One region of the Azonexus sp. GW821-FHT04F04 genome, then DNA from elsewhere that is predicted to be linked to it. Evidence: predicted binding sites of a transcription regulator. Region 1 holds the regulator's gene; each other region holds the start of a gene.
The links. Region 1 encodes sigma-54, which starts transcription at its own class of promoters, with help from an activator protein. Its sites were predicted from a motif close to TGGCACGCTTNCTGCTNA; they were not measured.
Positions count from the first base shown of each region.

Region 1 (7,635 bases):
GCCGAACCAGGTGGCGAACACAGTGGCGGTGACGACCGGCAGCGGCAGATGGCGGCCGGCGACGGCAAAATCCTTGGCGCTATGGACGCGGGTCGCGGCAAACAGGCCGATGCCGATGGAAACCATCAGGTAGAGGACGACGAACCAGATCAGCATGATCGTACGGTCAACCGGGAAAAAGGTTCAAAACGCGAAAATTATACGGTCGTTGGGCGGTTTAGCAGCGTCAAAACGGGGCGTCGGAATGAAATTGAATGGCTGCTGCGGTCAACGGGTGAAACAGGCCCAAATCCATGGCGTGCAAGAGCAGTCGATCAGCCAGTGCCGTCGCTTCGCCACCATAGAGATCGTCACCGAGAATCGGATGGCCGAGCGAGGCCATATGGACGCGTAGCTGGTGCGAGCGGCCAGTCACCGGCTCGAGTTCGACGCGCGTCGTGTTGGCCTCCGGATCGCGACTGACGACGCGAAAACGGGTCAACGACGGCTTGCCGATCTCGAAATCGACCTTTTGTCGCGGCCGGTTCGGCCAGTCGCAGATCAACGGCAACTCAACCTCGCCGCTATCCTCCACCATTTGCCCGTGAACGATGGCGACATAACGTTTGTCGATCTGGCGTTCGCGGAAAAATCGCGAAAGTTGCCGGTGCATTTCCGCGCCACGCGCCAGAACGAGCAGGCCGGAGGTCGACATGTCGAGGCGATGGGCAATCAGTGCATCGGGATAACGGGCCTGGACGCGCGACGCCAGGCAATCGTCCATGCCCTCCCCGCGCCCCGGGACGGAGAGCAGCCCGGCCGGTTTGTCGACAACGATGATTTCGTTATCGACGTGGATGACGGTCAGACCGCTATCGGGTGGAGGAAAATAGGCCGTCAAAATGCTTTCACCCGGACACTGCAGCCGCTGTCCCTGAACGCCGTGCTCTCGCGAAACCAGCCGGTTCCAGGTGAAGTCTGCGCGCAGACCCGGTGGTCGGTCGTCTTGCTCGCCCACCAGTACCACGGCGCTGGTTTGGCGAAACTCTGCGGCGCATTGACGGCCAGCCAAATGCAGAGCAGCAGCTTGCCGAGCCTTGATTTGAATGCAGAATTTTCTTGCCAAGCGATCATGGTAAATGTACTGTATTTATACACAGTATTTAAGTAATGGCGGAGCGGGCTGGGAATATACCTCGTCTGCTCCGTGTAATCAGTGAAATTGACGGCTGCCGATGGCATATCCGGAACAATCAGCCTGTCGATCAAACGCAGCAATTTCTATTCCATCTTTGGCCCCTGTGCCATAATCCGCTCAAATTTCCGAGGTAACTCCATGGACGACAACAAGGCAAAGGCGCTCGCCGCAGCGCTGCAACAGATCGAAAAGCAATTCGGCAAAGGCTCCATCATGAAGATGGGCGACGCCGAAATCGACGAAGGCATTCAGGTCGTGTCTACCGGCTCGCTCGGTTTGGACATCGCGCTGGGCGTCGGTGGCCTGCCGCGCGGTCGCGTCGTTGAAATCTACGGTCCGGAATCTTCCGGCAAGACCACGCTCTGTCTGCAAGTCGTGGCCGAAATGCAGAAGCTCGGCGGTGTTGCTGCCTTCATCGACGCCGAACACGCGCTCGATCCGCAATACGCCCAGAAGCTTGGCGTCAATGTCGGCGACCTGCTGATCTCGCAGCCGGATACCGGCGAACAAGCCCTTGAAATTGCCGACATGCTGGTTCGCTCCGGTTCGGTTGACATCATCGTCATCGACTCGGTCGCCGCCCTCACCCCGCGCGCTGAAATCGAAGGCGAAATGGGCGACCAGATGGTCGGCCTGCACGCCCGCCTGATGAGCCAGGCCCTGCGCAAGCTGACTGCCAACATCAAGAAGACCAACACGCTGGTCATTTTCATCAACCAGATCCGCATGAAGATCGGCGTCATGTTCGGTTCGCCGGAAACGACGACCGGCGGCAACGCGCTCAAGTTCTACGCTTCGGTTCGCCTCGACATCCGCCGCATCGGCGCGATCAAGAAGGGCGACGAAGTCATCGGCAGCGAAACCAAGGTCAAGGTCGTCAAGAACAAGGTCGCTCCGCCCTTCCGCGAAGCCATCTTCGACATCCTCTACGGTGAAGGCATTTCCCGTCAGGGCGAAGTGGTCGAAATGGGCGTCTCCCACAAGCTGGTCGAAAAATCCGGCGCCTGGTACTCCTACAAGGGCGAAAAGATCGGCCAGGGCAAGGACAATTCCCGCGAATTCCTGAAGTCGCACCCGGAAATCGCCCAGGAAATCGAGGCGAAGATCCGCGAAGCGGCCAGCACCACCGTCATCAAGCCGACCAAGGCGGCTGCGGCGGATGCCTGACTTGCGCGTCCGCGCCCTGCAATTGCTGACCCGGCGTGACTACAGCCGGGCCGGCTTGCAGGCCAAGCTCGCTCCGCATGCCGAATCGGCGGAAGAGCTGTCGGCAGTGCTCGATACCTTGCAGGCCGAACGCCTGCTCTCCGATTGCCGCTACGCTACTCAACGGGTTGCAGTGCGGGGAAGACGTTACGGCGATGCGCGACTGCGCCAGGAGTTGCGCCAGCAAGGCGTCAGCGATGCCGACATCGCCAAGGCCCTGCCCGAAGCCGGTGATGAAACCGAACGCTGCCGGGTAATTTGGACCAAAAAGTTCGGTCGACCGCCGGAAACCGCCGAGGAGCGTGGCAAACAGATGCGTTTCCTGCAATATCGTGGCTTTTCCAACGACGCCATTCGGCGGGCCATGCAGGGAGTGGATGAATGAACATGCCGGCAGCCAAACTCTCGGCCCACAATCTCAAGAAGCGTTACAAGGCGCGGACAGTCGTCGAAGACGTCTCTTTCGAGGTCAAGTCCGGTGAAGTCGTCGGTCTGCTTGGTCCGAACGGTGCCGGCAAGACCACCTGTTTTTACATGATCGTCGGGCTGGTCGCGGCTGACGGCGGCGAAGTCTATATCGACGACAATCGCCTGACTCACCTGCCGATGCACAGCCGGGCGAGGCTTGGCCTGTCCTATCTGCCGCAGGAAGCCTCGGTTTTCCGCAAGCTCAATGTCGAGGAAAACATCCGTGCCATCCTCGAGCTGCTCAAATTGCCGCAAGCCGAGTTGAACGATCGCCTTGAGGGGTTGCTGGCCGAACTGCATATCAGCCACGTCCGCCACGTCAATGCCTCGGCACTGTCCGGTGGCGAGCGGCGTCGCGTTGAAATTGCCCGCGCCCTGGCGACCAATCCACGGTTTATCCTGCTTGACGAGCCGTTTGCCGGCGTCGATCCGATCGCCGTGCTCGAAATTCAGAAAATTATCCGCTTCCTCAAGGAGCGCGGAATCGGCGTCCTGATTACCGACCACAATGTCCGCGAGACGCTGGGTATTTGCGACCACGCGTACATTATCAACGCCGGAAACGTTCTGGCGGCTGGACGGCCGGACGAAATCGTTGATAATGAAAGCGTACGAAAGGTTTATCTCGGCGAGCACTTCAAGCTCTGACCGGAAGATAGAAACCGACCCCAACCAATGAAGCCGGCACTCCAGCTAAAACTCTCCCAACATCTGGCGCTGACTCCTCAGCTGCAGCAGTCAATCAAACTGCTGCAGTTGTCGACGATCGAAATGCAGCAGGAAATCGAGCGATATTTGCTCGAGAATCCGATGCTCGAGCGCGAGGACGAACAGGGCGGCGAGGCTTTTTCCGGCGCTCAGCAATTTGATTCTCCGCAGACCACCGAAGGCGAACGCGAACAAAGGGTCGAGCGCGAAGAGCGTGATGCACGTGACGACCGCGAGCAGGACGTACCTTCCGCTCCCTCTGATGTCGACGATGACCGCTGGGCCGCTGACGCCGGCACCTTTACCGGCGCCGGGCGGGATGAGGACGACGACAGCGATTCACAGGATACGCACGGCACGACGATCAGCCTGCGCGATCACCTCGGCTGGCAATTGGGCATGACCCAGGTTTCGGAGCGTGACCGCAGTCTGGTGCGCTTCCTGATTGAGGCGCTCGACGACGACGGCTATCTGTCGGCTACGCTGGAGGAGCTCTGGGAAACGCTGCCGCCGGAGTACGAAATTGAAATCGAAGAGCTCGAAATCGCGCTGCATCACATCCAGAATTTCGATCCGGTCGGGATTGGTGCCCGAAATTTGCAGGAATGTCTGGCCCTGCAACTAAAAGCCTTGCCGCGCGGCGATGAGGTCCGGGATCTGGCTTTGACTATCGTCCAGAAGCATCTGGAACTCCTGGCCGCCCGTGATTTCACCAAGATTCGCCGTCTGACTGGTTGCGACGACGAGTCGCTGAAGGCTGCACAGGCTGTGATTACCAGCCTCAACCCGCGGCCAGCCGCCCGTTTTTCCCAGATTGAAGCGCGCTATATCACGCCGGACGTGATTGTGAAGAAGCTCAAGGGAAAGTGGACGGCGTACATCAATCCTGACGCTTACCCACGCCTGCGTATCAACCGTCTTTATGCCGAAATTCTTGCCAAGCAGCGACGTGGTAACGGCAACCTGTCGACACAGCTGCAGGAGGCTCGCTGGCTGATCAAGAACGTACAGCAGCGTTTTGAGACAATTCATCGTGTTACGCAGGCCATTGTTGACCGTCAGCGTCAATTCTTTGAACACGGAGAAGTCGCCATGCGCCCGCTCGTTTTGCGCGAAATCGCTGACATTCTCGGTTTGCACGAGTCGACCGTATCGCGTGTCACCAGCCAGAAATACATGGCGACGCCGCGCGGCATCTTCGAACTCAAATACTTCTTCGGCAGTCATGTCTCCACCGATACCGGTGGTGCCTGTTCTGCTACGGCCATCCGGGCGCTGATCAAGCAATTGATCTCGGCCGAGGATGGCAAGAAGCCCTTGTCGGATAGTCAATTATCCGAAATACTAGGCCAGCAGGGAATCGTAGTTGCCCGACGGACGGTTGCAAAATACCGCGAGTCGCTCAACATCCCACCGGTCAATTTACGCAAGACCCTGTAGAGAGAGGAGAATAAAGTGAATCTGCAGATTAGTGGTCACCACATTGAAGTTACCCCGGCACTTCGCGAATACGTCGAGAACAAGCTGGATCCCGTGATCCGCCATTTCGACAAGGTAACCGGCGTCAGCGTCGTGTTGTCGGTTGAGAAACTCAAGCAGAAAGGTGAAGTCACGCTTCACGTGCCTGGCAAGGACATCCACGTTGAAGAGTCCGGTGACGATCTCTACGCCGCTATCGATGCCTTGTTCGACAAGCTGGACCGTCAGGTTCAGAAGTACAAGCAAAAAGTCCAGGACCACCATCGCGGTGACAAGCCGGGGCTGCACTCCGTCGCTGAATAAGCGTTGAACGGGCCGCACCGTAACAGGCTGCGGCCTTTGTTTTTCCAACCTTCCCTATGAACCCCCTAACCAACCTTCTATCAACCGATCAGGTTCTGCTCGATCTTGAGGCCAGCAGCAAGAAGCGGGTCTTCGAACAGGCAGGCATGCTTTTCGAAAATCGCCTTGGTCTTGCCCGATCGATCATTTTCGATAGCTTGTTCGCCCGCGAAAAGCTCGGTTCCACCGGCTTGGGTCAGGGTGTAGCAATTCCCCATGGTCGAATCAAGGGGCTGAAACAAGCCGTTGGCGCCTTTCTGCGTCTGGCAACACCGGTTCCTTTTGATTCGCCGGACGGGCGACCCGTCGATCTGCTCTTCGTGCTATTGGTTCCCGAGCAAGCGACCGAGCAGCACCTGCAGATACTTTCCGAGTTGGCCCAGAACTTTTCCGATCGGGCATTCCGCGAAAAATTGCACGCCGCGGCTGATCCAGCCGCCGTAGTCGCCCTTTTTCAGGGCTGAGTTTAGTTCGTGCGTCACGTAAGTCTGGTTCAGCTTTACGAGGACAACCGCGAAAAGTTGCTGTTGAGCTGGAATATCGTCCCCCATGCTGACCGCCGCATCGAGATCAAGGGCTCCAATAATTACGGTGCCGATCTGGTTGGCCACATCAATATTATTCATCCGGAGCGTCTGCAGGTCCTTGGTCTGGCGGAATATGAGTGGGCCATGCGCATTGGCGAGCGTCGCTTCGCACAGATGCTCAGTGATCTGCTCGGGGCCCAACCGCCAGCCGTCATCGTCGCGGATGGCCTGACGCCACCACCATTGGTGGTCGAGACCTGCACCCAATTGACGACACCGCTGATTTTTTCACCCAAGCCGTGTTCGGCAATCATCGATCTGCTGCGCATTTACCTGTCAGCACGCCTGGCCGATACGGTCAGCCTCCACGGCGTCTTCATGGATGTTCTCGGGATGGGCGTCCTGATTACCGGCGACTCCGGAGTAGGCAAGTCTGAGTTGGCTCTGGAGCTTATTTCGCGGGGCCATGGGCTGGTTGCCGATGATGTTGTCGAAATGGCCCGAATAGCGCCGACCACTATTGAAGGCCGCTGCCCCGGAATGCTGCGCGATTTTCTTGAGGTGCGCGGGCTTGGCTTGCTCAATATCCGGACAATCTTTGGCGAAACGGCTTCGCGCCGGAAAATGAAACTCAAGCTGATCGTTCACCTGCAAAGAACGTCGACGGCAGCCGATGCGCCACGTTTACCGCTCGATGCCCAAACCCATGAAGTGCTCGGCGTTCCGATTCGCAAGGTTGTCATTCCCGTGGCAGCTGGCCGCAATCTGGCAGTCTTGCTCGAAGCGGCAGTGCGCAACACGATTCTTCAGTTGCGGGGGATCGACAGCATGCAGGATTTCATGGATCGCCAGCAACGTACGATGCTTGACGATGACGCATGAATGGCCGATAGTACATCGGCGTTTCAAACCTTATAGAGGGGACTCCCAATGAAGAAATTGATTGCTCTGTTGATTGTCGCATTTGCTGCTACCACTGCTTTTGCCGCTGATGATTGTGCTGCCCAGGCCGCCGAGAAAAAGCTGGCTGGTGCCGCGAAAAACAGCTTCATGAAGAAGTGCACCCGAGACGCCGGTGCTGCTCCGGAAAACGAAGCTTGTGCCACCGCCGCCAAGGAAAAGAAACTGGCTGGTGCCGCCAAGAACAGCTTTATGAAGAAGTGCGCGGCCGACGCTGCAGCCAAGTAATCAACCCGTACGGGGAATAGTCGGCCATCTGCGGATGGCCGATTTTTTTACAAGTGCTCGAATTCGGCAATATCGGCCAGCGGATCGCTACCGGAATTGCCAAAACTGATCTGGCCACGACTTTCGAGTTGAATTTCATGGCGCCGGACCATAACTTCCTGACGCCCTGACAGAGTGACGAAGCAGCCATTTGTGCTGGTATCGATCAGATAGAAGCCATCGTTGCGCCGTTCGACCCGAGCATGCTGGCGCGAGGCCTTGCGGTCATCGATGATCAGCTTGCAGCCAAGATCGCGGCCAATAGTCAGCACCGGGGTTTTATCGTCAAGCAGGAAGGCTTTGCCGCGATGGCGAACGCATAGTCGGTCGGGGGGGGCTGTGCTGCTTGGGCCAAAAGCAGAATGTGCCGAATTGGCGGTCGCACCTTGATAGTTTGGCCAGTTGATCTGGAAAAGCGCTAATGCTTCGCCGTCTTCCGGAACGCTACCAAGTTCTGGTACGGGGTCGGCAGAAATGAAGCAGGGTTCGGACAGTGCCTCA
Region 1 is NZ_JBWKSX010000001.1:157,379-165,013, forward strand. It holds gene AC07TV_RS00735 (high affinity choline transporter 1) at 1-156, opposite strand, end outside; gene AC07TV_RS00740 (pseudouridine synthase) at 227-883, opposite strand; gene AC07TV_RS00745 (hypothetical protein) at 877-1,257, opposite strand; gene recA (recombinase RecA) at 1,316-2,344, shown strand; gene recX (recombination regulator RecX) at 2,337-2,768, shown strand; gene lptB (LPS export ABC transporter ATP-binding protein) at 2,765-3,499, shown strand; gene AC07TV_RS00765 (RNA polymerase factor sigma-54) at 3,527-4,999, shown strand; gene hpf (ribosome hibernation-promoting factor, HPF/YfiA family) at 5,015-5,341, shown strand; gene ptsN (PTS IIA-like nitrogen regulatory protein PtsN) at 5,398-5,844, shown strand; gene hprK (HPr(Ser) kinase/phosphatase) at 5,854-6,789, shown strand; gene AC07TV_RS00785 (hypothetical protein) at 6,838-7,095, shown strand; gene AC07TV_RS00790 (FHA domain-containing protein) at 7,143-7,635, opposite strand, start outside.

Region 2 (7,635 bases), 790 kb from region 1:
ACTTATCGGCAGGCCCAACAAGCATGAAGCTCCGCGTACTCGGCTGCAGTGGTGGCATCGGTGGCAGACACCAGAGAACCACGTCGTTTCTCGTTGACCACGACATCCTGATCGATGCCGGTACTGGCGTCGGCGAATTGTCGATAGCGGAACTGGCGGCCATCGATCACGTTTTCCTGACGCATGCCCATCTCGATCACATTGCTGCGCTACCAATGATGATCGATACCGTGGCTGATCGCCGCGGCAAGCCGCTTACCGTGTACGGCACCGAGGCGGTGCTCGACAGCCTGCACAAGCATATTTTCAACTGGGCGATCTGGCCTGACTTTTCCGAAGTTCCCTCGGCCGAGCAGCCCTTCATGCGCTATCGCAGCATCAAATTGGCAGAGACAGTTTCGCTGGCCGGGCGCCATGTTTCGGCTTTGCCGGCCAATCACACCGTGCCGGCTGTTGGCTATTGCCTCGATTCCGGTGCCGCCAGTCTGGTGTTTTCTGGCGATACCGGGCCGTGCGAAGCGTTCTGGCAGGCCGTGAATGTCATTCCCAACCTGCGTCATCTGATCATCGAGTGCGCCTTCCCCAACCGTGAGTCGCGCCTGGCAGAGATGTCCAAGCACTATTGGCCGGACGTGCTGGCGGCGGAACTGAACAAATTGACGCGCCCCTGCCAGATTCACATTTCGCATCTGAAACCAGGGCAGGTCGAGGCGACCATGGAGGAAATCAACCGCTGTCTTCAGGCGTTTTCTCCCGGCATGCTGCAAAACAACCAGATTTTCGAGTTCTGACTGAGACGCCCTTTCATGGAAACCTCGGACGACCTGTTTCGCCGCCTGGAACAGCTCAACGATATCGGTGCATCGCTGTCCAGCGAGCACAACATCAAGCTGCTGCTCGAAAAAATTGTCCTCGCCGCCAAGCAGATCACCCGGGCCGATGGCGGCACGCTCTATCTGCTGTCGGACGACAAGCGCCACTTGCATTTCGAAATCGTCCGCACCAATTCGCTCAACCTGGCCTTTGGTGGCTCCAGCGATCAGCCCACCTCGGGCAAGTTTCCCGACTTGCCGCTCTATCGCCACGATGGCTCTGCCAACGACTGCATGGTCGCCGCCTACGCAGCGATAACGGGCAAGACAGTCAATATCGCCGACGCCTACAGCGCCGAAGGATTCGATTTTTCCGGTACGCGCCAGTTCGACGCGCGCACCGGCTATCGCTCGCAGTCTTTCCTTACCGTGCCGATGAAGGATCACGAGGGCGAGATCATCGGCGTGCTGCAACTGATCAATGCCCTCAGCCCGACCGAAGGGACGGTCAGCGAATTCTCCCAGGCCGACCAGCGCCTCGCCGAATCGCTTGCCTCCCAGGCCGCCATCGCGCTCAGCAACCGGCAACTCGTTGAGCAACTCGAAGCGCTTTTTGAGTCCTTCGTCAAGCTCATCAATCTGGCCATCGACGAAAAGTCGCCCTACACCGGCGGCCACTGTCAGCGCGTGCCGGAACTGACCATGATGCTCGCCGAGGCCGCCGACGCCACCACCACGGGCCCCCTCGCCGATTTCAAACTGACCGACAAGGATCGCTACGAACTGCGCATCGCCGCACTGCTCCATGATTGCGGTAAGGTCACGACGCCGGTGCACATCGTGGACAAGGCGACCAAACTGCAAACCATTTACGACCGCATCCATCTCATCGACACGCGTTTTGAGGTCGTCAGGCGCGATGCCGAGATCCGTAAATGGAAAAGCATCGCCGAAGGCATGGCACCGGCCGAGGCCGAGCGAATCTGTTTTGAATTTTGCCAAAAAATTCCGGTTGACCGTGGAATCCTGCATCGCGCCAATATCGGCTGCGAAAAGATGGCCGACGAAGACATCGCGCAGGTCCGGCGAATCGCCACCGAATATCGCTGGCGCAACGCCGACGGCGAGGAAGTCCCATTCCTCAGCGACGACGAACTCGAGAACCTGACCATCCGTTCCGGTACGCTGACTCGCGCCGAGCGCGACATCATCAACCACCACATCGTCGCCACCATCAAGATGCTCGAACAATTACCGTGGCCGCGACACCTCAAAAACGTCCCCGAATACGCCGGTGGCCACCACGAACGGATGGACGGCAAAGGCTACCCCAAAGGCCTCAAGCGAGAAAACATGAGCTGGCAGGCAAGGATTATGGGCATTGCCGACATCTTCGAAGCGCTTACCGCCAAGGACCGGCCCTACAAGGAGGGTATGAGACTCTCTGAAGCCCTGACCATCCTCGAGCGATTCAGCCACAACGGCCATATCGACCCCGCGCTTCACGAAGTCTTTATTGGCAGCGAGGTGTACCGCCGATACGCCAGCGCCTTCCTGAAAACCCATCAGGTCGACTGCTGAATCTTCGCTGCGCTACTAGGCCGGTGTTGTATTTGCCATATTCCACGGCCTGAAATCGCTATGCCTGCCGCATTGCGTCCACTCAGGGTGACGCAAATTGGCATGTCTTTCTATGCGTCTGGATGCTACGTTTTTTTACAGTGGGCAAGAAAAGTCGCCAAAGCCATGAATGACAAGGGATTTACGAAAATCAGTGTGCCATTCATCCCGTTTTTCCAAAACCTGGCACGGAAACTGTTATAGGTAACTCAGCGGCTTTCCCGCCTTGTCACTAAAAGGAGATTCAAATGAAGAACGTTCAAAAAGGTTTCACCCTGATCGAACTGATGATCGTTGTCGCCATTATTGGTATTCTGGCTGCCGTTGCGCTGCCGGCGTATCGTGACTATACGCAGAATGCAGCTAACGGCGCCTGCTTGAAAGAAGCCACCGCTTACGTGGGTGCGACTGCCGGCCTTGCTGCTGACCCGAATGTCACAACCATTCCCGCGTTTGTGCCTTCTGCCTGTACGTCGGGTGCCAGTATGACTGTGACGGCTTACAATAATAACGACCCCTTGGCTTACGTAACGCCGACAAAAGGCAACGATGCGAAGAGGAAAAATCCTCAGTGTGCGGCATCTACTGGTAAATGTACGAACTCGTAATGCAAGAGGAAGGGCATTTGGCCGACTTGAGAATGGCTGAATGAAGTTCCAAAAGAAGGCGCCGCAAGGCGCTTTTCTTTTGAGGCAGGCGCGACTCCCTATTTCCGTCACATTCTGCCCCTCTGGGGAGACGTAAATTGTCATATTCTTTGGTTTGTTGATGCCATCTGCTTTTTTGCGGTTGCCTACAAAAAGTGCCAAAGCCATGAATGACAATGGCTTTGTGAAAATTCGGATGGTATCCATACGGCTTTTCTAGCACCTGGCACAGAAACTGTTGAGAGTAACTCAGCGACTTTCCCGCCTTGGCATTAAAAGGAGATTCAAATGAAGAGCGTTCAAAAGGGTTTCACCCTGATCGAACTGATGATTGTTGTCGCCATTATCGGTATCTTGGCTGCCGTTGCGCTGCCGGCGTATCGTGACTATACTCAAAATGCAGCTAACGGCGCCTGCTTGAAAGAAGCCACCGCTTACGTCAGTGCGGCCGCCGCCCTCGCTGTTGACCCGAATGTCTCAACCATTCCCGCGTTTGTGCCTTCTGCCTGTACGTCGGGTGCCAGTATGACTGTGACGGCTTACAATAATAACGACCCCTTGGCCTACGTTACGCCGACAAAAGGCAACGATACGAAGAGGAAAAATCCTCAGTGTGCAGCATCTACTGGTAAATGTACGAACTCGTAATGCAACAGGAAGGGCGTTTGGCCGACCTGAGTGTGGCTGAATGAGGTTTCATAAGAAAAGCGCTTCAAGGCGCTTTTCTTGTTTGTGGCAGGCGCGGCTCCCGTAGTGCTTGTGGTGACTTGTGATTTTGTTTGAGGGATGAAAATACTGTATGCATAGCCGTTCCCTTGGGTTGCACCACCATCTGACATTGCTTACCACAGGGGGCGTCGCAATCCTGTTGGGTCTGATGATCTGGGTGCCTCATCCAGATTTCACTTGGCATGACCAGCAGCGGCTGGGGCAGATCGCTATCTCTGTGCTGGCATTTTCCGGAATTTTGTTGCTTCGGCCTTCCAGAGTTTTTTTTGCAAATCCTCTCTGGTTATGGCCTGCCGTGGGCGTTCTGGTGCTTGGTACATTATCTGCCTCCTTGGCCTTGCATCCTTTGTGGGCTGCATCTGAAGTTGCCTTGCTGGTGGGTAGTGCCGGCATAGGCATTTTTATTTTTTGCCTCGTGCGCGAGTTTGAAGATAGGGCGGATCTGTTTTTGGGCGCTTTCTTGCGTCTTTTGTTGGCGGGAATGGTTCTCCAGTTTTATGTCTCATTTATCGCCGCGATGGCTCATGCGGACCTTTACTTCACTCCCTGGAGCTTGCTCAACGGTTTTTCAAACATGCGTTTCCAGGGGCAGTTTCTGACCATCGTGGCGCCGTTGTTGGCGGCCAGGCTGTTTCTTCCCGAGGGAGCAAGTGTTCGTTATCCACGCGGTGTGGATATGTTCCTGATGGTCTCTGTGGCGGGGATGGTATTCGTGGCGGGCACCCGGGGAACGATAGCGGCTTGGTTGGCGGTTTCCATCGTGTTCTTGGGCTTGAAGGGGGGCGGTAGGGATGCTGCGAAGCGTATGTTGCTAGTGATGGTTGCTGGCTTCGTGCTTGCTTGGCTTGTCTTGCACACGATTACCTGGGTGACGGGTCAGGCTGCAGATTATCGCTTTGCCGGTGAGCAGGTGTTTGGTTTGTCGTTAAGGGAGATTCTCTGGAAAGATGCCTGGACCAAAGTTGTCGAGTTTCCCTGGTTGGGCATTGGGCCAATGCATTTTGCTTCGTTGAAGAATCCGGTCGCTAACCATCCGCACCAGGCCATGCTGCAGATCGCCAGCGAGTGGGGGCTACCCGTGTTTTTCATGATCATGGCTGTCGTGACGGTCTGGCTGGCCAAGGCATTTGGCGAAGTCCGATCCAGCGATGGCAAGGCGGGGGCAGAACTCAGATGGGCGCTGCTGTTTGCCGTGTTGTCGTCCATCGTCCAAAGTATGGTCGATGGTGTTCTTGTGATGCCCTATCCACAATTGTGGCTGGCGATCACGGTCGGCTGGTGTTCGGCTCACTGCCTCCCCCGTTTTCAGGGCGAGAGGAGGCACGTGCCGCGCTGGGTTCCGTTGCTGGTTTGGGGGGGAGCTAACGTGTTGCTGATTGCCGCGGCGGTCATGAGTTACCCCGATCTTGTGGGGGCGGGGGAATATTGCGGTGGCGGTGGTGGGCCGCGATTCTGGTGTAATGGTCGAATTTAGGTCGGGTTTGGGTTTGGTTGCTGAAAAATCAATTTGCTACGGTCAACCGGGAAAAAAGGCCAAAATCAAAAACCTTGAAGCCTGGAGATAGGTCAGCCTCTCGGTGCCCTTTGCGCCAGCCAGGTTTGCAGCACTTCAGGCAATTCACTGACCAGCAGCGCGTGCCGGCCCGATATCCAGCCGTGAATCGGGCCTGCCGCGCGCCCATCAAGGGCTTCGGCGATCAGCGTGTTGGCGGTGATGTGGTCGTTGATCAGGCCGAGTTCGTCCTGCAGTTGTGAAAGTGCAGCCAGATAGGGACGTAGCCTTCTCTGTGGCAGTAGCGGGGCGAAGAACTCCAGCGTGTAGCGCAGCTTTTTGAAGGCGATGCGCATTTTGTGGCGTTCCTCCGGGGTCAGTTCGGCATGCCGGCTGGCCATGCGGCGGGCTTTCCGGGCGTGGCTGCGGATTTGCTGTTGGGCGAAATCCTTGATCGGCATCGGTAGCGTGTCGCTAAGCGTGTAAACGGCAGCGGTGAATTCGAGCAGGAGGCGCGGGTATTCCTTGACCGCAAGCAGGCCGATGACGGATTTTCGGGCGCTGCTGGCGCGGCGTTGCGCTGCTTTGCGCAGGCGCTTGATGTCGCTGTTTTCCGGAAAGGCTTCGGCGATGGGGGGCAGGGTTTCTTCGAGGAAAACGTCCCAGTTGCGCGTCTCGCCCAAGGCGCTGGCCAGCGTTTTCCAGGTTTGGCCGTAGGCGGCGACAAATTCGGGTGGCAGCACCGGAGCAAAGACCTTGATCGCTGAGCGCAGGCGGCGCAGTGCAACGCGGGCCTGGTGGATGAATTCTGCTTCACTGCCCAGCAACAGCCCCTTTTCGTTGCGCTGGAAGTGCTCCAGGCAGCTCAGCGCGATGCTGCGAAAGGCCTCGATGGGGGTCTGCTGCTCGTTGATCGGCACCGGTTTGCTTTTGAATGGCCGCAGCGGCTCATTGAGAAACAGGGCGTAGCCACGTTCAGCCTTACTGGCGATGGCGGGGAACAGATCAAGGTCTTTTTGAAGCTGACGGGTCAGGTTGAAGATGTCATCGACCTTGCCTGAGAGCAGTTCGAGTTCAATTTCACAGATTGGCGTCCGCTGACCACGGCTTTCGATCTGGCCGCGGTCGATGGCCAGTTCGATCAGCGATTCGCCGAATGGCACGTTCCAGACCTGACGGCGAAAATCGGTGGTGAAAATGGGTTCGAACTGATTGACGCGCTGCTCGAGATAGTCGCGGAAATCGGCGGCGTCAACATGGCTGAAGTCGAATATGCCCGGCGTGGCAGGCGCTTCCCATTCGCTGCGCATGGCCAGTCCGCCGCTCGCCGGTTCGGCTGATTTGACGGTGCACAGCCATTGCCAGCCCTTTTTGCGAAAGCGCATGGCAACACGCCGGGCGTGAAGCTCCAGTGTCGGGGTGTCGAAATAGGTGTTCAGCAAATGCAGTTTCTGCGGCTGGATGTTGGCGAGCAGCGGATGGTCCGCCAGTTTGCGTGCTGCTTTCGGGCTGAGTTGAAGCTTGAGTTCGATTTCGGTGCTCATCGTTCAATTCCTCGGGACGGCGGGGCCGGTTGCGCCATCGAAGCCCAGTTCGGGCAGGATGGCCAGTTCCTCGGCGGTCTGCACGCCTTCGGCGATGACGGTCAAACCAATATTATGCGCGATGCTGCACAGGCCCTTGATGAAGGCCTGGTTGCCTGTCTGGGTATCGATGGCGCGGATGAAGCTGCCGTCGACCTTCAGATAATCGAGGCCGATGCCGTGCAGGCGGCCGATTTCGCTGAACTGGCGGCCAAAGTGCTCGATGCCGAGGCGGCAGCCGAGGGGGCGCAGTGCGTCACAGAAAGCGTGGAATTCATCGAAGTGCTGGAAGGCGCCGATTTCCGATACTTCCAGCCAGAGACGGGGGGCCAGATCCTTGCGGGCGGCGATTTGGGCGAACAACCTGGCACGGAACGAGGCATCCAGAATCGACTCGCCAGACAGGTTGACCGCAACGGCCGGTGCGCCGGCGGCAATGCGCTCCAGCGCCAGGCGGGCAGCAGCCAGGTCGAGTTCTGTGGTCATCGATAGCCGCGAGGCCATCGGCATGAAGCTGCCGGCGGTCAGCCATTCGCCGTCCTCGGTGGTTTGCAGGCGCAGCGGGCATTCAAAGTGAAGCAATTGCCCGGCGTTGCCAGCCACCGGAAAATCGATCAGGCGCAGGCGTTGGGTCTGGATGGCGCCTTCTAGCAGTTTCTTCCAGTCGGCGTTGGACGTGGCATGTTGATCGCAATCGCTCTCGGCACGGCACCAAGCCAGCCCGCTCTGGCCCTCGGCTGATGCCAGCGCGG
Region 2 is NZ_JBWKSX010000001.1:943,826-951,460, forward strand. It holds gene AC07TV_RS04635 (3',5'-cyclic-nucleotide phosphodiesterase) at 24-791, shown strand; gene AC07TV_RS04640 (HD domain-containing phosphohydrolase) at 807-2,393, shown strand; gene AC07TV_RS04645 (pilin) at 2,681-3,040, shown strand; gene AC07TV_RS04650 (pilin) at 3,368-3,727, shown strand; gene AC07TV_RS04655 (O-antigen ligase family protein) at 3,879-5,282, shown strand; gene AC07TV_RS04660 (CYTH and CHAD domain-containing protein) at 5,375-6,844, opposite strand; gene AC07TV_RS04665 (bifunctional diguanylate cyclase/phosphodiesterase) at 6,848-7,635, opposite strand, start outside.
Region 2: the regulator sigma-54 is predicted to act here: its motif matches at 2,617-2,634, upstream of AC07TV_RS04645 (pilin).

Region 3 (7,635 bases), on a different contig from region 1:
GCAGGATAGTCGCTCTGTTACCGTCGGCGAAGTCAGTTATGCCACCGACGGCGATCATGACATCGAGAACTGTCATTTTTTGCTTGTAAGCAAGAATTTGTGGCTTAGCCGCCGCGCCAACGACACGAATTTGCTCGCTGTAGGGACCGACGAAACCAGTGACAATCACAGTGACCACTGGATCACGAATGAATTTCCCCAGTTCCTTTTCGATGTCACGGGCAAGGGTCGTTGAATCCTTCCCCATTGCAGCCAAGTCATCAATCAAGGGAGCCGATATTTTGCCATCGGGGCGGACAGGTACACTCATTGACAATTCAGGATTGCGCCACACAACGATGTTGAGTGTGTCGCCAGGGCCAATCTTGTAGCTGTAGTCGGCTGTGGCAGCCAAAGCAGGGGCTGGAGGATTGCTACTACAACCGATCAACGTTGATGCTAAGAGTGATGCGATCAGCAATTTGGTAGCAAATACCAAGTTGAAATGATTTAAGGGCATGGTTGTTATCTCGATCAAGTTGCAGGCGGTAACTAGTGTTGAAGGCGCTTAGTAGGGCGATATCATAACGGAAACAGGTGTAAAAAACGAAAATGACAACGCTACATCGAGAAGGAATTCACGTTAATGCCTAAACACCATGACGCAAGGCGTCAACAATATTGACCTTTGTGGCACGGTAGGCTGGGTATAGAGCTGCAAAAACAGCTGCGCCGAATCCTGTTGCGCCGGCTGAGAGTATGGCTAAAGGCTCCAGACGGATCAGGGCCGTATAGCCGAGATTGGAATTTGGTGGAGGCGGCATTGGAATGCCTATGGCAGAAATGCCCCAAGCGAAGATGCAACCAAGGAGAATGCCAAGGCCGGCACCGAGCAGTCCCAGCAAGATGGTTTCCATCATGATTAGTTCAAAAACCGTTTTTGGCTTGTCACCAAGAGAAAGCAGTGTGCCGAACTCCCTGGTTCGCTCATACAAGGTCATATTAATGCTATTGGCGACACTGAGGAGAACCATCAAAAAGATAATCAAGCGTAGGACGCCGAATTGAGCATCATAGAGTTGAACAGTTTTTTCGTAAAAATCCGAAAGTTCCCGCCAAGTCATTACTTTGATCCCGTGCTTCTCAACCTGATCACGAATGGCACTGGCGATTTGATCTGTTTCTTTGGTCTCACTCAGTGTCAAGACCAGAACGTGGGCAGATTTGGTGTCGAGTAACTCTTGTGTCGCAGTTAGGGGAATACGTATCGCCCTAGCGTCGAACTCCTTTGAAAAACTTTGAAAGACGCCAATGACCTGAAGGTCCATTGTATTGATTGCACCTTGAGACAAACTTATTATTAACGTGACACGATCACCAACGTGCAAATTTAACAAGCGCGCAATGCCTTGACCAATAACAACTCCATCAGAGTCTGCCTCTTCCAATGGTCGTCCTTCGCTATAGCGAATGAAGCTGCCAATTTTTCGTTCACCGGCTGGTTCGATGCCTTCGCCAATAATTGCCAAGTCGCGCTTGCCATTACTTAGCATCCCAACAAAATTGATTCTGTTAACAGCTTGTTCTACTCCAGTTTGCGCCTCAAGAATTTTCTTCGTAATTGTCGGATCATTGATCATGTGTGACTCAGACGTACGCGATCTGCTCGCCCAATAGCCAGGAGTCGCCAACTGAATGTGCCCGGTTTGGGAGTGGATGGTCGCTTCGCCAAGCTGTATCAGGATGTCTTGAACGAAGCCTCCAGCCAAGATCATGCTGATTACTCCAAGAATAATCGCAAATAAGGTGGCGGCAGTACGTGAACGATGGCGAAACAGATTTCGCTGTGCCAGCGCAAGTCGCCCAAATGTCTGACTCGTCACTGGTTGCACCTTAATGCGTCTACAACGTTCATGTGACTGGCCTTCCAAGCGGGCATTACGCTGGCAATCAGTGTCGTAACCATAGCCAGTCCGAGCGCATCCAGGGAAAGCCACGGAGTGACTAGAATCTGGGCGGTGAACCCAGTTTCCATCCCCGGAGGGGGGGGCATCGGGATACCTATTGCCGACAGGGTTTCGGCGATTCCATAACCGACTAATACGCCGGTAAACCCGCCAATAACCCCAATTAATAAACCCTCAACTACGAACATTCTCAATACCTCAGAACGTCTTGAGCCTATGGCCATCATTGTGCCGATTTCGGTGGTTCGTTCAAGAACGCTCATGGTCTGTGTATTGGATATCGTCAATACAATTATCAGCGCAATGATTGTCTTCATCAGGCTGACTTGCGTTCCAAAAAGCACTACAGTCTTTTTATAAAAATCAGCGAGATCTATCCATGGAATTACCTCGAAATCTGTTGGTGATAGCACGGAACGCAATTTTGCTACGACCTGTGTAGTTTGTTTCGTGTCCTGCAGCAGCACGACCCACGAACTAGCACCATCGATTCGCATTAGTTTACGTGCAAGCTTGAGTGGGAGGCGCAAAGCAGTGTCATCGAACTCTTTGGCAGAGCTAAAAAACACGCCTGCAACTACAACTTCAATTGCATTGGGGGTACCGTTTGCGGCGGTAACAAGTAGAACGATGGTATCTCCGGGTTTTGCAGTCAGGTTCTTTGCAAGGCCTTCGCCAAGAAGGACGGAGCGCTCATCGCTTCTTTCCAAATTTTTTCCTGAGCGGATGTGAATCTGATCACTGATCACAGCTTCTTGTGCGGGCTCTATGCCCTCACCAATGAAACTGACGGTAGTGTCGCCAAGGCTGGCCAAGCCGCTGAATGCGACACGCTGGGCAATACTTACTACGTTCGGGTGCTGAGAAATGCCATTGAATTCTTCCGATCGCGACGGCAATAGATAACTATATGGATCTGCGATACCTTTTTCCAGATAGCCTGGTTTGACTATTTGGATATGTCCCAACTGAGAGCGAATCGTCGATTCGCGCATGTTTTCGAAGATCCATTCAATGAAACCGCCAGCTAGAAGATAGGCGACCAACCCCCCGGCCACAGTAAGAACGGCAATGGCCGTGCGATTCCTGTTGCGTTTCAGGTTGCGTGCTGCAACTCGAAATTCTGTAATTAAACTGATCATTGGCGCAAGGGGGCTGCTTCGGGTAATGTGGCTCAATTGATTGTAATACCAAACGAATCAAGTCTTGAGGAATGGCAGGAATGTTTAATTACGACGATGCGTTTTCAAGGAATATCGGGTGGGTCACCGAGTTAGAGCAACAGCGGCTTCGCCAATCGCGTGTTGCTATAGGAGGGCTGGGAGGGGTTGGCGGTGTTCACTTACTGACACTGGCTCGTCTTGGAATTGGGCGATTCTCAATAGCTGATTTTGATGTCTTTGATATTGTAAATTTCAATCGTCAGGTCGGTGCAACGGTCAGCAGTTTAAAACATCCCAAAATCGATGTTCTGGCTGATATGGTCAAAGACATCAATCCAGAGGTTGACCTGAAGCTGTTTTCAGCAGGGGTGCAAGAAGACTCACTGGAAGCGTTTCTTGACGATGTTGATGTATACGTCGATGGGCTTGATTTTTTTGCATTTTCTGCCCGGCGGATGACGTTTTCTGCGTGCGAACGAAAAAACATTCCGGTCGTTACTGCTGCCCCGTTGGGATTAGGAACGGCACTTCTGGTTTTCGGGCCGGGTGGGATGCCTTATGAAGACTATTTTGGCTTTGAGGGATGCGATGAAATGGAGATGGCAATCCGATTTCTTGTTGGTCTGTCGCCCGCTATGCTTCAACGTGGTTACGTTGCCGATATGAGTCGTGTCAACTTGGCCGAACGACGGGGTCCGTCGAGTATTGCCGCCTGCCAGCTATGTGCCGGAGTAGCGGCTGTTGAAACATTAAAGCTACTGCTTGGTCGGGGAGGGGTAAGGCTAGCCCCCTGGGGTAGCCAGTTTGATGCGTATCGCATGCGCTATGTCAGGACTTGGCGTCCTGGCGGGTTCCGGAATCCGCTACAGCGCCTGATGCGGAGTTTGGTTCGTCGGCAGTTGGCGCTCATGGCAAGGAAAACTGACAATGAGTCGTGACGTGCTGATAGAAATTCTCGATTTGGCTCGTTGGGCGCCGAGTGGTGATAACACACAGCCGTGGCGATTTGAAATCGTGGCAGATGATCGCTTGGCAATACACGGTTATGACACCAGGGAGCATGTCCTTTACGATTTTGACGGGCATCCGAGCCAGATGGCTCATGGTGCTCTGATTGAGACATTGCGAATTGCAGCGAGTGGATATCAGCTTGTGTGCGAGTGGCGCGTGCGGCCGGGATCTCCAGATAACGCTCCTGTTTATGATATTGAACTGAGGAGTGTGCCGGATTTGTTGGTTGATCCGTTGCTCCCACATATTGAAAAGCGCGTGGTCCAACGTCGCCCCATGCGTATGACGCCGCTTACCTCGGAGCAGCGAAACGTACTTTCGCTAGCCCCCGGCAGCAATTATTCCGTCCAGTTTTTCGAGAATATGACTGATCGGATGAGGGTGGCAAGACTGCTTTGGGATAACGCGTATATTCGCCTGACTTGCCCGGAAGCGTATCAAGTACACAGGGATATCATTGAATGGGGAGCGCGCTTTAGTCATGATCGCTTGCCTGAAGAGGCAATTGGAGTTGATCCAATGACGGCCAAACTCATGAAATGGGTGATGCAGAGTTGGTCGAGGGTGGAGTTCTTCAATCGCTACCTACTGGGAACTGTTGTTCCTCGCATCCAGCTCGATTTCATCCCAGCTCTTGCTTGCGCGGGGCATCTGCTGCTTAAGCCTCGCAAACCACTAAATTCTATGAATGATTACGTTGAGGCGGGAATGGCTATGCAGCGTCTTTGGTTGACGGCTACTTCGCTTGGTTTGCATCTGCAACCAGAAATGACGCCTGTGATTTTCCGTTGGTATGCCAGAGCTGGTCGAAAAATATCGGCCAACTCAGAAATCAATACCGAAATTGAACTGGTAGCTTCACGTTTTGAAAGTTTAGCTGAGGCATCAAATGATCAAAGCTTCGCTTTCTTTTGTCGGATTGGCCAATCGACAGTCCCAACATCGAGGTCTTTGCGCAAGAGTCTAAGTCAATTGCTGAATCTAAACTAAACTGCAATCTTAGGGAATATCAAGGCTCTTCCAAGGTCACAACCTCCTGTTCGATCTGGGTTGGCTTGTGAGGGTACTAAAAAACAAAGCCCCCAATTACTTGGAGGCTTTGGTATCAGTCTGAAGCCGCCGGAAGGCCGCTTCATTTTTACATCAAGTATTTATTACTTGGCAGAACGACGGCGGCGGAGAGCGCCAACGCCAAGCAGTCCCAGACCTACAAGAGCCAGAGAGGCGGGTTCCGGCACAACAACCACTTGGCCCAAGGTCAAGTCAATGGCGGTGCTGCCGCCGAGAGGGTCGATAACAGCTTGCAAAGCGCCGAGGCTTGCGAAATCAACCGCACCACCTGCGCCGCAGGTAACGATTACAACGCCGTTGTTGAAGCCGCAGAGGCCGAAAGCCGCCAGCGAGATATACGTGGTTTCCGGCACTGCGTGCGCATTGGAAATCAACTGAATTTTCGACCACTGGTTGGCCGATGTGTAAGCTTCCAGGTCAAAACGGAAACCACCATCGGAGAAAATGACATCAAGGGCAAAGGCGGAGGTGGCTGCATCGGCGAGGAATATGCCGCCCAGACCGGTCGGGTCAATTGCGGCTGCGCTATTTACGCCGTCCCAGCGAACGAGGCCTGTACCAGTGGCTAGTGTATCGACGCTGAAGTCAAGGAAACCACTGGAAACGGAAATGTTTGCGTCACGGGTTCCAACACCGCCGTTGGTCAACAGATTTACACCGAGGTCACGGTAACCACCGAGAATGCTGGTATCGCCGACAGCGCCAACTTGCGACATGATGTAAGCGCCGCCAGGAGTAGTGTCAGTAAGGGGGGCTTGTGCGGTCGTAAATAGGTCAATGGTGTTAACCAATGCTGCGTTGGCAGCGGAACTAAAGGACATCGCGACTACGGCTGCCGCAATAAGAGTTTTTTTCATGAGAATTCTCCGGTCTGTCTGGATGGAAATTACATTGTTTGAACTTACGCAGTGATCTAAAGCGATATGCGTGCCAACATGATTAAAACCCTTATTAATCAGTTGTTAACGGCGTTTTTGTTGCCTCAGAAAAGCAATCAAAAATGACCTGTGTAAAATATTCCGACAGTATTTCCTTCAAGGAGCATTTCAGTGCCGCAAATGGAACTTAAACAGATTCTTCAGCATCCTCAGGAGGCTGCTGATCGGTTGTAACCCTTGTTCCGATTAATTTGGCCGGAATTCCACCCCATATTTCACCTGGCCCGATTTGAGTACCTTTTGTTACTACAGCCCCAGTGGAAACGATCGCACCATCGCCGATCGTCACGCCGGAAAGTACTGTTGCGCCAGCTCCTATGGTTACGTTGTTCCCCATTTTAATTGGGTAGTGCGCCAGCTTACTTCCCTCGATCACGTGTGGAACAAGTAATGCATATTGGCCAACAATGCTGTTGCTGCCAATTTCGACAAACTGCGCATCGAGAATAATGCCCGAACTATAGGTGTTATCTCCAAGTTTTGCGCCCAAGCCCAAGTACACCAATCGCATGATCGGCACGGGAACGAAGCCACTGCGCAGAATAGGGTAGAAAAGAATCAGATAGAACAAGAGATAAACATGGTAGACAAACTCTTGTTGAGATCCTTCCGGGATATCTCCACTGCGCAGAGGGAAGAGCAACAGAAAAGCCCTGAAAAAAAACAGAGCGAAGGCATAGATCAGAAGCGCAGATAAAAATACCACGGCTATCTCGTGATAGCCCCCCAACGGAATAAGTGTCGCCAATAGCACGGCGGCGCTTATCCCGATGCTTACCGCTAGCGTCAGTAGCAGTGCAAATGCCGCTATCTGCAAACTGTTTATTCGTCTCATCTGATGATCCTTGAGATTACACGGATGTTTGAAAATTCATTGCAATTGGCTAAGGCTACGTACGCACAGAGCCTTGATGTGTTTAGCCAACGTCAACGAGACGTGTTCCCCGTATTGATTGTCGGCCAAATTTTTTGCACGGAGCGTGAATTTTGGATCGCCCATGAGCTTTTCGATGGCCTGCCGTAGCCGGGTTGGCGTAGCACGGTCGGCTCGTACCAACAGTCCTGCTCCGAAATTGACAATAGTTTCCATGTTGAGAAATTGATCCATGTTTCGGGCGATTCCCAAAACAGGTATTCCATTTGTTAATGCCTGATTGGTGGTTGGGCTGCCCCCGTTGCAGATGACCAGAGTGGCATGCCGGCAAACAACTGATCCTGGTAGATAGTTGAAAATTTGCGTGGTGGGTTTTGGGTCCTTCAGGAACAATGGCTTACCAGCGGTCGCTATCAAGACTCTGCTTCCGATACCCTCTAGGATGGGAGCGATGTCTTCAATAACTTGTGGATTACCGGAACTACCCATGGTGACATACGCTAGAGGCCCCGTGCCGGACAGGAAATCCATTTCCCCATCGAAATCGGGTGACCATGCGATCGGACCAATGAATTCGGCGCCCTTGTGCGCGGATACATCAGGGAAAAGAGCGGGGAAGTTGGCAAATAATC
Region 3 is NZ_JBWKSX010000006.1:125,289-132,923, reverse strand. It holds gene AC07TV_RS13390 (XrtA/PEP-CTERM system exopolysaccharide export protein) at 1-499, opposite strand, end outside; gene AC07TV_RS13385 (ABC transporter permease) at 630-1,862, opposite strand; gene AC07TV_RS13380 (ABC transporter permease) at 1,859-3,124, opposite strand; gene AC07TV_RS13375 (ThiF family adenylyltransferase) at 3,160-4,047, shown strand; gene AC07TV_RS13370 (nitroreductase family protein) at 4,037-5,110, shown strand; gene AC07TV_RS13365 (PEP-CTERM sorting domain-containing protein) at 5,275-6,048, opposite strand; gene AC07TV_RS13360 (acyltransferase) at 6,257-6,964, opposite strand; gene AC07TV_RS13355 (glycosyltransferase) at 7,001-7,635, opposite strand, start outside.
Region 3: the regulator sigma-54 is predicted to act here: its motif matches at 6,107-6,124, upstream of AC07TV_RS13365 (PEP-CTERM sorting domain-containing protein).

Region 4 (7,635 bases), on a different contig from region 1:
ACTTGCCGATCTGCAGGATGTCGCTGCCTTGAGCCAGTTCTTCGAAAACCGTCTTCGAGCCGTCCAGGCAATCGCGTGACTGGTCGACGTAGGCCATCTTGACCGTCGGGCCGACGACGACTTCGCCGGAATCCGGCTGTTGCTGGCCGGTGATCATCTTGAACAGCGTCGATTTACCGGCGCCGTTCGGGCCGATGATGCCGACGATGGCGCCGGGCGGGATATTGAAGCTGACGTTGTCCATGAGCAGCTTGTCGCCAAACGACTTGGTGACGCCGTTGAACTCGATGACCTTGTCGCCCAGGCGCTCGCCGACCGGAATGAAGATTTCCTGGGTTTCGTTGCGCTTCTGGTATTCCTGGCTGGACAGCTCCTCGAAGCGGGCCAGGCGGGACTTGGACTTGGCCTGACGGGCCTTCGGGTTGCTGCGCACCCATTCCAGTTCCTGCTTCATCGCCTTCATGTGGGCGTCGATCTGCTTGTTTTCCGTTTCCAGGCGGGCTTCCTTCTGTTCCAGCCAGGACGAGTAGTTGCCCTTGTACGGAATGCCGTGGCCACGGTCGAGTTCGAGAATCCACTCGGCCGCGTTGTCGAGGAAGTAGCGGTCGTGAGTGACGGCGACGACGGTGCCCGGGAAGCGGACAAGGAACTGCTCGAGCCATTCGACGGATTCAGCATCGAGGTGGTTGGTTGGTTCATCGAGCAGCAGCATGTCTGGCTTGGCGAGCAGCAGCTTGCACAGCGCTACGCGGCGCTTTTCACCGCCGGAGAGATTGCCGATCACGGCCTCCCAGGGCGGCAGGCGCAGGGCGTCGGCGGCCAGTTCCATCTGCGCTTCGGTGTCGGAACCAGCGGTGGAGATGATCGCTTCAAGGCGGGCCTGTTCTTCGGCCAGTTTGTCGAAATCGGCTTCCGGATCGGCGTAGGCGGCATAGACCTCGTCGAGCTTGGCCTGGGCCTGCATGACTTCACCGAGCGCCGACTCGACTTCTTCCTTGACCGTCTTGGCCGGGTCGAGCTGCGGTTCCTGCGGCAGGTAGCCGATCGAGACGCCGGCCAGGTGCTGGACTTCGCCGTCGTATTCCTTGTCCACACCGGCCATGATCTTGAGCACGGTCGATTTGCCCGAGCCGTTCAGGCCGAGCAGGCCGATCTTGGCGCCGGGGAAGAAGGAGAGGGAAATATCCTTGATGATCTGACGCTTGGGCGGGACGATCTTGCTGACGCGCAGCATGGACATTACGTATTGAGCCATTGAGCCTACCTGTAGTCGTAAATATTAATGATGCGCGAGTCTACGGCCCTTCAACGCAAATGGCCAGCCTCCCGAAGCTCGGGGGCTGGCCATTTGGGTTGGGGAAGGCGGAAACTAGATGTGAAGATTGCCGAGCGGACGATGCAGCAGCACGGCCGGCGCATCAACCCGGGGGCAGGTACGTACCGTGCCGATCTGCGAGAACCCGAACTCCCGGCGGTAATACGAAGCATGGCGCGGATTGACTTCGATCACCACGTCGGTCACCCCGAAAATCGCCCGGGCATATTGGTAACTTGACCGGAAAAGCGACTTCAGAATTTCCGGGTCGTGGCAGTCCGTATCGACAGCCAGTCGGGTGACTTCGCTGATGACACGGGAGGGCTTGCGCAGGGCGGCCAACTCTTCGGCGTAGAGATTGTCGGCGAGCAGTCCGGTCGTGGAATCCCGGGAGGCGGTCAGTGTCGCTACCAGTTCGCCATCCATCCAGGCACCCAGCGTGGCGTGATTCGGGTCTTCGATCAGTTGCCGCGGTGGCGAAACCCGGTAGCCGCGCCAGGCGTACATGCGGCGTACCAGAGCGCTGCAGGCACGATGCTGATGGTAAGTGACAGCCGGGGCAACCTTGATCTCCGGCGGTTCAAAAGCCTCGCCAGAGCCCAGCGACGTGCCAAGCTGGTCTGGCAGCATTGACGCTGACATGAAACCGGGAAGGAGCCTCGAGCTCGAAGGTATGACGTTCTGCATAGATGACATTCTATGATCAATAAATAATGGAATCAACCGCCAATGGCGCTAAGCGCTTTGACCGGTTCGTCACGGAGGTGAAACGGTGTCGGCTTTTCGGCCGACAGGGCGTTGATGTCGCCGCACAACTCGCCGCCTTCGTCGATGACCAGCTTGCCGTAGCGGATCTTGCCGGTGACCTTGCCGGTGGCGTGGATGATCAGTTGCGAGCGGGCCGTCAGCTCGCCTTCAAAGCTGCCGTGAATTTCGGCGATATCGATGCTGACCTTGCCGGCGAACGAACCATTTTCGGCAATGCGGATAACCCGGCTATCCATCGTGGCCTCGACGCGCCCTTCGACGACCAGCGTGTCGCAATCGAGAATTTCTGCGCCTTTCAGTTTGACGTCGGGGCCGACGATCAGGCGGGCGCCCATGACGTTTTCAGCCATCGATTCGGTTTTTTCCGGCTGGGCGACCGGCGCGGCAGCGGCTGAAGTTGGCGCTGCGCTGGTTTCCGTTGCCGGAGACTTGAGGGGGGCGCTGGTGCTGCCCAGAATGTTATTGACCTCCTTGCGGGTGATGGCGTCATTTCGGTTGTTGAGGATCGGTTTGTTGAACATGGTGACTCCCGTTCTGAGGTTGCGATGAGTGCTTGACCGGAACTCCATTGCGATAAGCGTGCCATGTAATTAAATGTTAGTTAAATCAGTGTATTGCGAATAATTTTTAAAGTTGGATCGTGATTGGGAATCGCAATCTGTCGTGAAATTGCGACAGGTATTTTTGGTTTTGCCGCGAAAGGCAGTTAATCTAGTTGATATGCGTGTCGTGAAATTGCGACAAATTTATAAGTTATTGATATTAATAAAATAAAATGTGTATTTCGGGTGCTGTGAAGCGCGTTTTTGAGCAGGGTCTTCGTTCTTGCTCGCTGACATGGCGGTTTAAACTTCAGTTTTTAGACATAGGGCGCCGATGAATCGAATTTCCTTTCGCCAGGGGATGTTGCTTGGCTTTGCCCTGATCGTTTTGCTGCTCGGCGGCGCGGCGGTGCAAAGCTGGCTGGTTGTCGAGCGGCTGGTCGATCAGAGCCGGCGGAGCAGCGAGCAAGCCATTCAATTGACGGCGTCGATTCAGGAGCTTGGCGAGCGCACAGTCGATATCGAACGCAGCGCGCGGCAATATCTGGTGCTCGACAATCCGGTTTTTCGCCAGCGCTTTGACGAACACCTCAGCCAGTCGCTGGCCGTTGTCGATCGGCTCGATACGCTGGCCGCCGAACCGCTCCTGCCTCTGCTTGGCGGCTGGCGGATGGTGGCCGAGGCGTTGCGCAGCGGTCTTGATCAGAATATTCCGCAAGCCGAGATCATTCCCCTGCTGGCTCGCATGGCCGAGCTCGACGGGCTGTTGAAGCTGGCCGGGCAACGCTGGGTCGAAGCGCAGAATCGCAAGTCGCTGGAAGATCTTGAGACCAACCGGCTGCGCCTTGGCGGGCGCATCGCCCTGGCCCTCTGTGGCGCACTGCTCGTCGCCCTGGCCATGGGCTGGTGGCTGGTCCGGCCGGTGCGCCATCTGGAGCAGGCGATCATCCGGCTCGGAGCCAGCCGCTTCGACGAAGCCATCACGGTCGGCGGCCCGGCCGACTTGCGCCAGCTTGGCAAGCGCCTGGACTGGTTGCGCCAGCGGCTGGGTGAGCTGGAGGCGGACCGCGAGCGGGCCTTGCGCCATGTTTCGCACGAACTCAAAACCCCGCTGACGGCGCTGAAGGAGGGCGTTTCGCTATTGCGCGAGGAAGTTCCCGGGCCGCTCGCGGCAGGGCAGCGCGAGGTGGTCGATATCCTTCAGCACAACGTGATCAGCCTGCAGCAGCAGATCGAGAGCCTGCTGACGCTCAATGCCGCCGCTTTCGAGGCGCGCCGCCTGCAAATTGCCCCGACCCGGCTGCGTAAACTGCTGAGCAACGTCGCTCAGCGCCGCGAACTGCATAGCCAGTCGCGGCAGTTGAAGATCGTCATCGAGTCCTCCCAGGAAACGGCCATGCTCGATGCCGAGAAAATGACGGTGGTGCTCGACAACCTGTTGTCCAATGCCATCGATTTCAGCCCGGAGAACGGCGAAATCCGCCTCTCGGTCAGCCACGTTGAAGGGCTCTGGCGCTTTGAGTGTATCGATCAGGGGCCGGGCATCGCCGAAGAGGATCGGCAACGCATCTTCGAGCCCTTTGTCCAGGGCCAGCGCTCGCCACCGGCGCCACGCCAGGGCAGCGGTGTCGGTCTCTCCATCGTGCGCGAGCTGGTGCGGGCGATGGGCGGCGCGGTGTATCTCCTCCCGCAAGCTGCGGGCGCCCATTTTTGTGTGGAAATACCTGATGAGCAGTAGATTCCCGACGTTTTCCCGCCGCCTGGCGGTTTTCATTTTTGGCCTTTTTTTCGGGGTGACCGTGGCAGGCTGCGCCTCCGGCCCGTTGGCCAGGAAAATGCACCTTGAGGAGACCACGCCGGAAGCTGCGCTGCTCTATAACCAGAGCCTGTCGCGCATGACGCCGGCCGAGCTTGGACGCGAACGCTCGGTGCTGGCTGCCGTGCCGCAGACGACCTTCACGCAGGTCAGGATGGCTTTGCTGCTCGGCCATCCGCGCGTCCAGCAAGATCTGGGCAAGGGGCTGGCTCTACTCGAAGGCGTGCTCAAGTCGACAGAACCGGCGGCGGTTTCTTTCCACCCTCTGGCCCGGCAGCTCGCCGACAACTATCAGGAACGCATGAAGCTCGAAAGCCAGCTGGAAAAACAGGGCTTGTTATTGAACCAACAACTGAAAGATAGCCAGCGCAAGACCGCCGAGCTGCAGGAAAAACTCGACAGCCTGGCCAATATCGAACAAACGCTGATTCCGCGGCCGCGCGTGATCAGCCCGAATGGAGGCAAACGGTGATGGCCGGCGCACACGTACTGGTGGTCGATGACGACGAAGATATCCTCAAGCTGCTGACCATGCGCCTGCGCGCCAAGGGATTCCGCATTACCGCCGTCGGCTCGGCCGAGCAGGCGCTGGGCCAGATTGCCGTCGATCCGCCACGCGTTGTCGTCAGCGATGTTCGCCTGCCCGGGCTGGACGGCCTGGCCTTGTTCGAAGAAATCCGCCGGACCAGGCCAACGCTGCCGGTCATCCTGCTTACCGCCCACGGCAATATTCCCGATGCCGTCGCCGCCACCTCGCGCGGCGTTTTCGGCTACCTGACCAAGCCGTTCGACAGCCAGATCCTGCTCGAAAAGATCGACCGCGCCCTGCAACTCTCGGCGCCCACCTCGCACCCGGGTGACGAACCGCGCGCCGCGGGGAAGGGCGACGACGCCTGGATGGAGGGCGTGGTTTTTCGCAGCAGCAAGATGGCCGAACTGATGGCCGAAGCGCGCATGGTCGCCGCCTCCGACGCCAGCGTGCTGATCCGTGGCGAAAGCGGCACCGGCAAGGAGGTCCTGGCTCGCGCCATTCACCGCGCCAGTCCGCGCGCCAAGGGGCCGTTCGTCGCCATCAACTGCGGTGCCATACCTGAACAACTGCTTGAATCCGAGCTCTTCGGCCACGCCAAGGGCGCCTTCACCGGTGCCGGCGCCAGTCGCGTCGGCCTGTTCCAGACCGCCAACGGCGGCACGCTGTTCCTCGACGAAATCGGCGACATGCCGCTCGCCCTCCAGGTCAAGCTGCTGCGCGTGCTGCAGGAACGTGTCGTCCGGCCGGTCGGCACGACCAAGGCCGAGGCGGTCGACGTCCGTCTGCTCTCGGCGACCCATCGTGACCTCGATCTTGCCATGGCTCAGGGCCAGTTCCGCGAAGACCTTTATTACCGCCTCGACGTTGTGTCGCTCAACCTGCCGCGTCTCGACGAGCGGCGGGAGGACATTCCGCTGCTCGCCCTGCATTTTGTCCAGCTCCTCGCCGGCAAATACGGCAAGCCGGTCAATGGTTTCGCCCCCGAAGCACTTGAGGCGCTGGCCACGGCTGCCTGGCCGGGCAATGTGCGGCAACTGTTCAACGTCGTCGAACAAAGCTGCGCGCTGACCTCGACGCCGCTTATCCCGCTCACCCTCGTCCAGCGCGCCCTGCGCGTGCCGGTCATGGATGCCCTCAACTACGCCGAAGCCAAGCAGCGTTTCGAGCGCAACTATCTCGTCCAGCTCCTCAAGCTGACCGACGGCAACGTCGCCGACGCAGCCCGCCTGGCCGAACGCAACCGGACCGAGTTCTACCGCCTGTTGCAGAAACACGATCTGACGCCAGCCATGTTCCGCAGCGAAGGGGATGGCCCGCTGTCAGGTGGAGAAAAGGCAGTAGCCCCCTAGAAAATAGCGCTGACATTCCTGGTGATTGCAGCACGAGTCAAAAATACTGTCGTTCCCGCACGACGGAGTGCCAGTCGCCACCAACGCAAATAAATCGTAAGCAATTGATTAAAATAAACAATAATTTATTGGCACGGACTTCGCATTAGGCTAATGGCAATCAACAATAAAAGGGAATAGCCATGTTCAAACGTCACCTTATGGTCGCCTGCCTGACCGCCGCCGCTACCTTTGCCGGCCTTGGCCTTTCTGCCTTTGCCACCGATGATCCGCAAGTGCTGGCCGCCATGCTCGCCAATACCGAAGCACAGGATGCGGCGCTCGTGGACAAGGTCGAAACCCTATTGCGCACTGATATCGGCCTGGCCGGCTCGCAGTTCCGCATCCTCGCCAAATCCGCCGTCGTTACCATCGGCGGCTCCGTGCCCGACGAACATGCGCTGCGCCGGGCCCTGGACCTCGCCAGCGGGGTGCGCGGCGTGCGCGAAGTACGCAACGCCATGGAGGTCGATCTCCCAAAGTAAGGGGAGGGGGCGATTCCAGCTTCCCGAGGGCGCTGCTCAAACTGATTCCAGAGTTACCAGTAGGGCCCCTTCGGCGACTGTATCGCCCTCTATGACGTGAATTTGAACCACCCGGCCGGCGTGCGGGCTGGGTATGTCGAGCGCCACCTTGCCGGTTTCCAGCGTCAGAATATTGTCGTCACGTTCGACCATGTCGCCAATCTTGACCAGCAACTCCAGAATGAAGATGTCACCGCTCGCGCACGAGCCGCAACTCGACCAGCACTCGGGGTATTTCGGCATACGAACGAAGGAAAAAGACATCAGCTTTTTTCGGCGGAAACCTTGCATTCTACGCCAGCCTCCGTATAATGCGCCGCTCTGACAGTGCGCCCGTAGCTCAGCTGGATAGAGTACTTGGCTACGAACCAAGGGGTCGGGCGTTCGAATCGCTCCGGGCGCACCAGCAGAACAACCCGCCGAAGGTTGAAAATTTCGGCAGCAGTAGACGCAAAAGCAGTTTAGGTGTGCGCCCGTAGCTCAGCTGGATAGAGTACTTGGCTACGAACCAAGGGGTCGGGCGTTCGAATCGCTCCGGGCGCACCAAAAAACTCGCAATATCTAGCGTTTAGGCCAATCTTTGATTGGCCTTTTTGCTTTCTGGCGCCACCGTAGCTAATTCGTAGCCACAACCCCCACCGTTTTTGCTGCCTTCAAACTGGATCTTCGGTCCCCGTACCGCGCAAGATCTCCTCCTGAAAGACAAGTATGTGGTGTGGGCCATGGCTGTTTCTGGCGGGCTTGAACCCC
Region 4 is NZ_JBWKSX010000010.1:38,388-46,022, reverse strand. It holds gene ettA (energy-dependent translational throttle protein EttA) at 1-1,255, opposite strand, end outside; gene AC07TV_RS17705 (N-acyl amino acid synthase FeeM domain-containing protein) at 1,370-1,945, opposite strand; gene AC07TV_RS17700 (bactofilin family protein) at 2,035-2,604, opposite strand; gene AC07TV_RS17695 (sensor histidine kinase) at 2,960-4,363, shown strand; gene AC07TV_RS17690 (permease) at 4,353-4,913, shown strand; gene AC07TV_RS17685 (sigma 54-interacting transcriptional regulator) at 4,913-6,322, shown strand; gene AC07TV_RS17680 (BON domain-containing protein) at 6,505-6,846, shown strand; gene AC07TV_RS17675 (biotin/lipoyl-containing protein) at 6,883-7,149, opposite strand; tRNA gene AC07TV_RS17670 (tRNA-Arg) at 7,215-7,291, shown strand; tRNA gene AC07TV_RS17665 (tRNA-Arg) at 7,355-7,431, shown strand.
Region 4: the regulator sigma-54 is predicted to act here: its motif matches at 2,651-2,668, upstream of AC07TV_RS17700 (bactofilin family protein).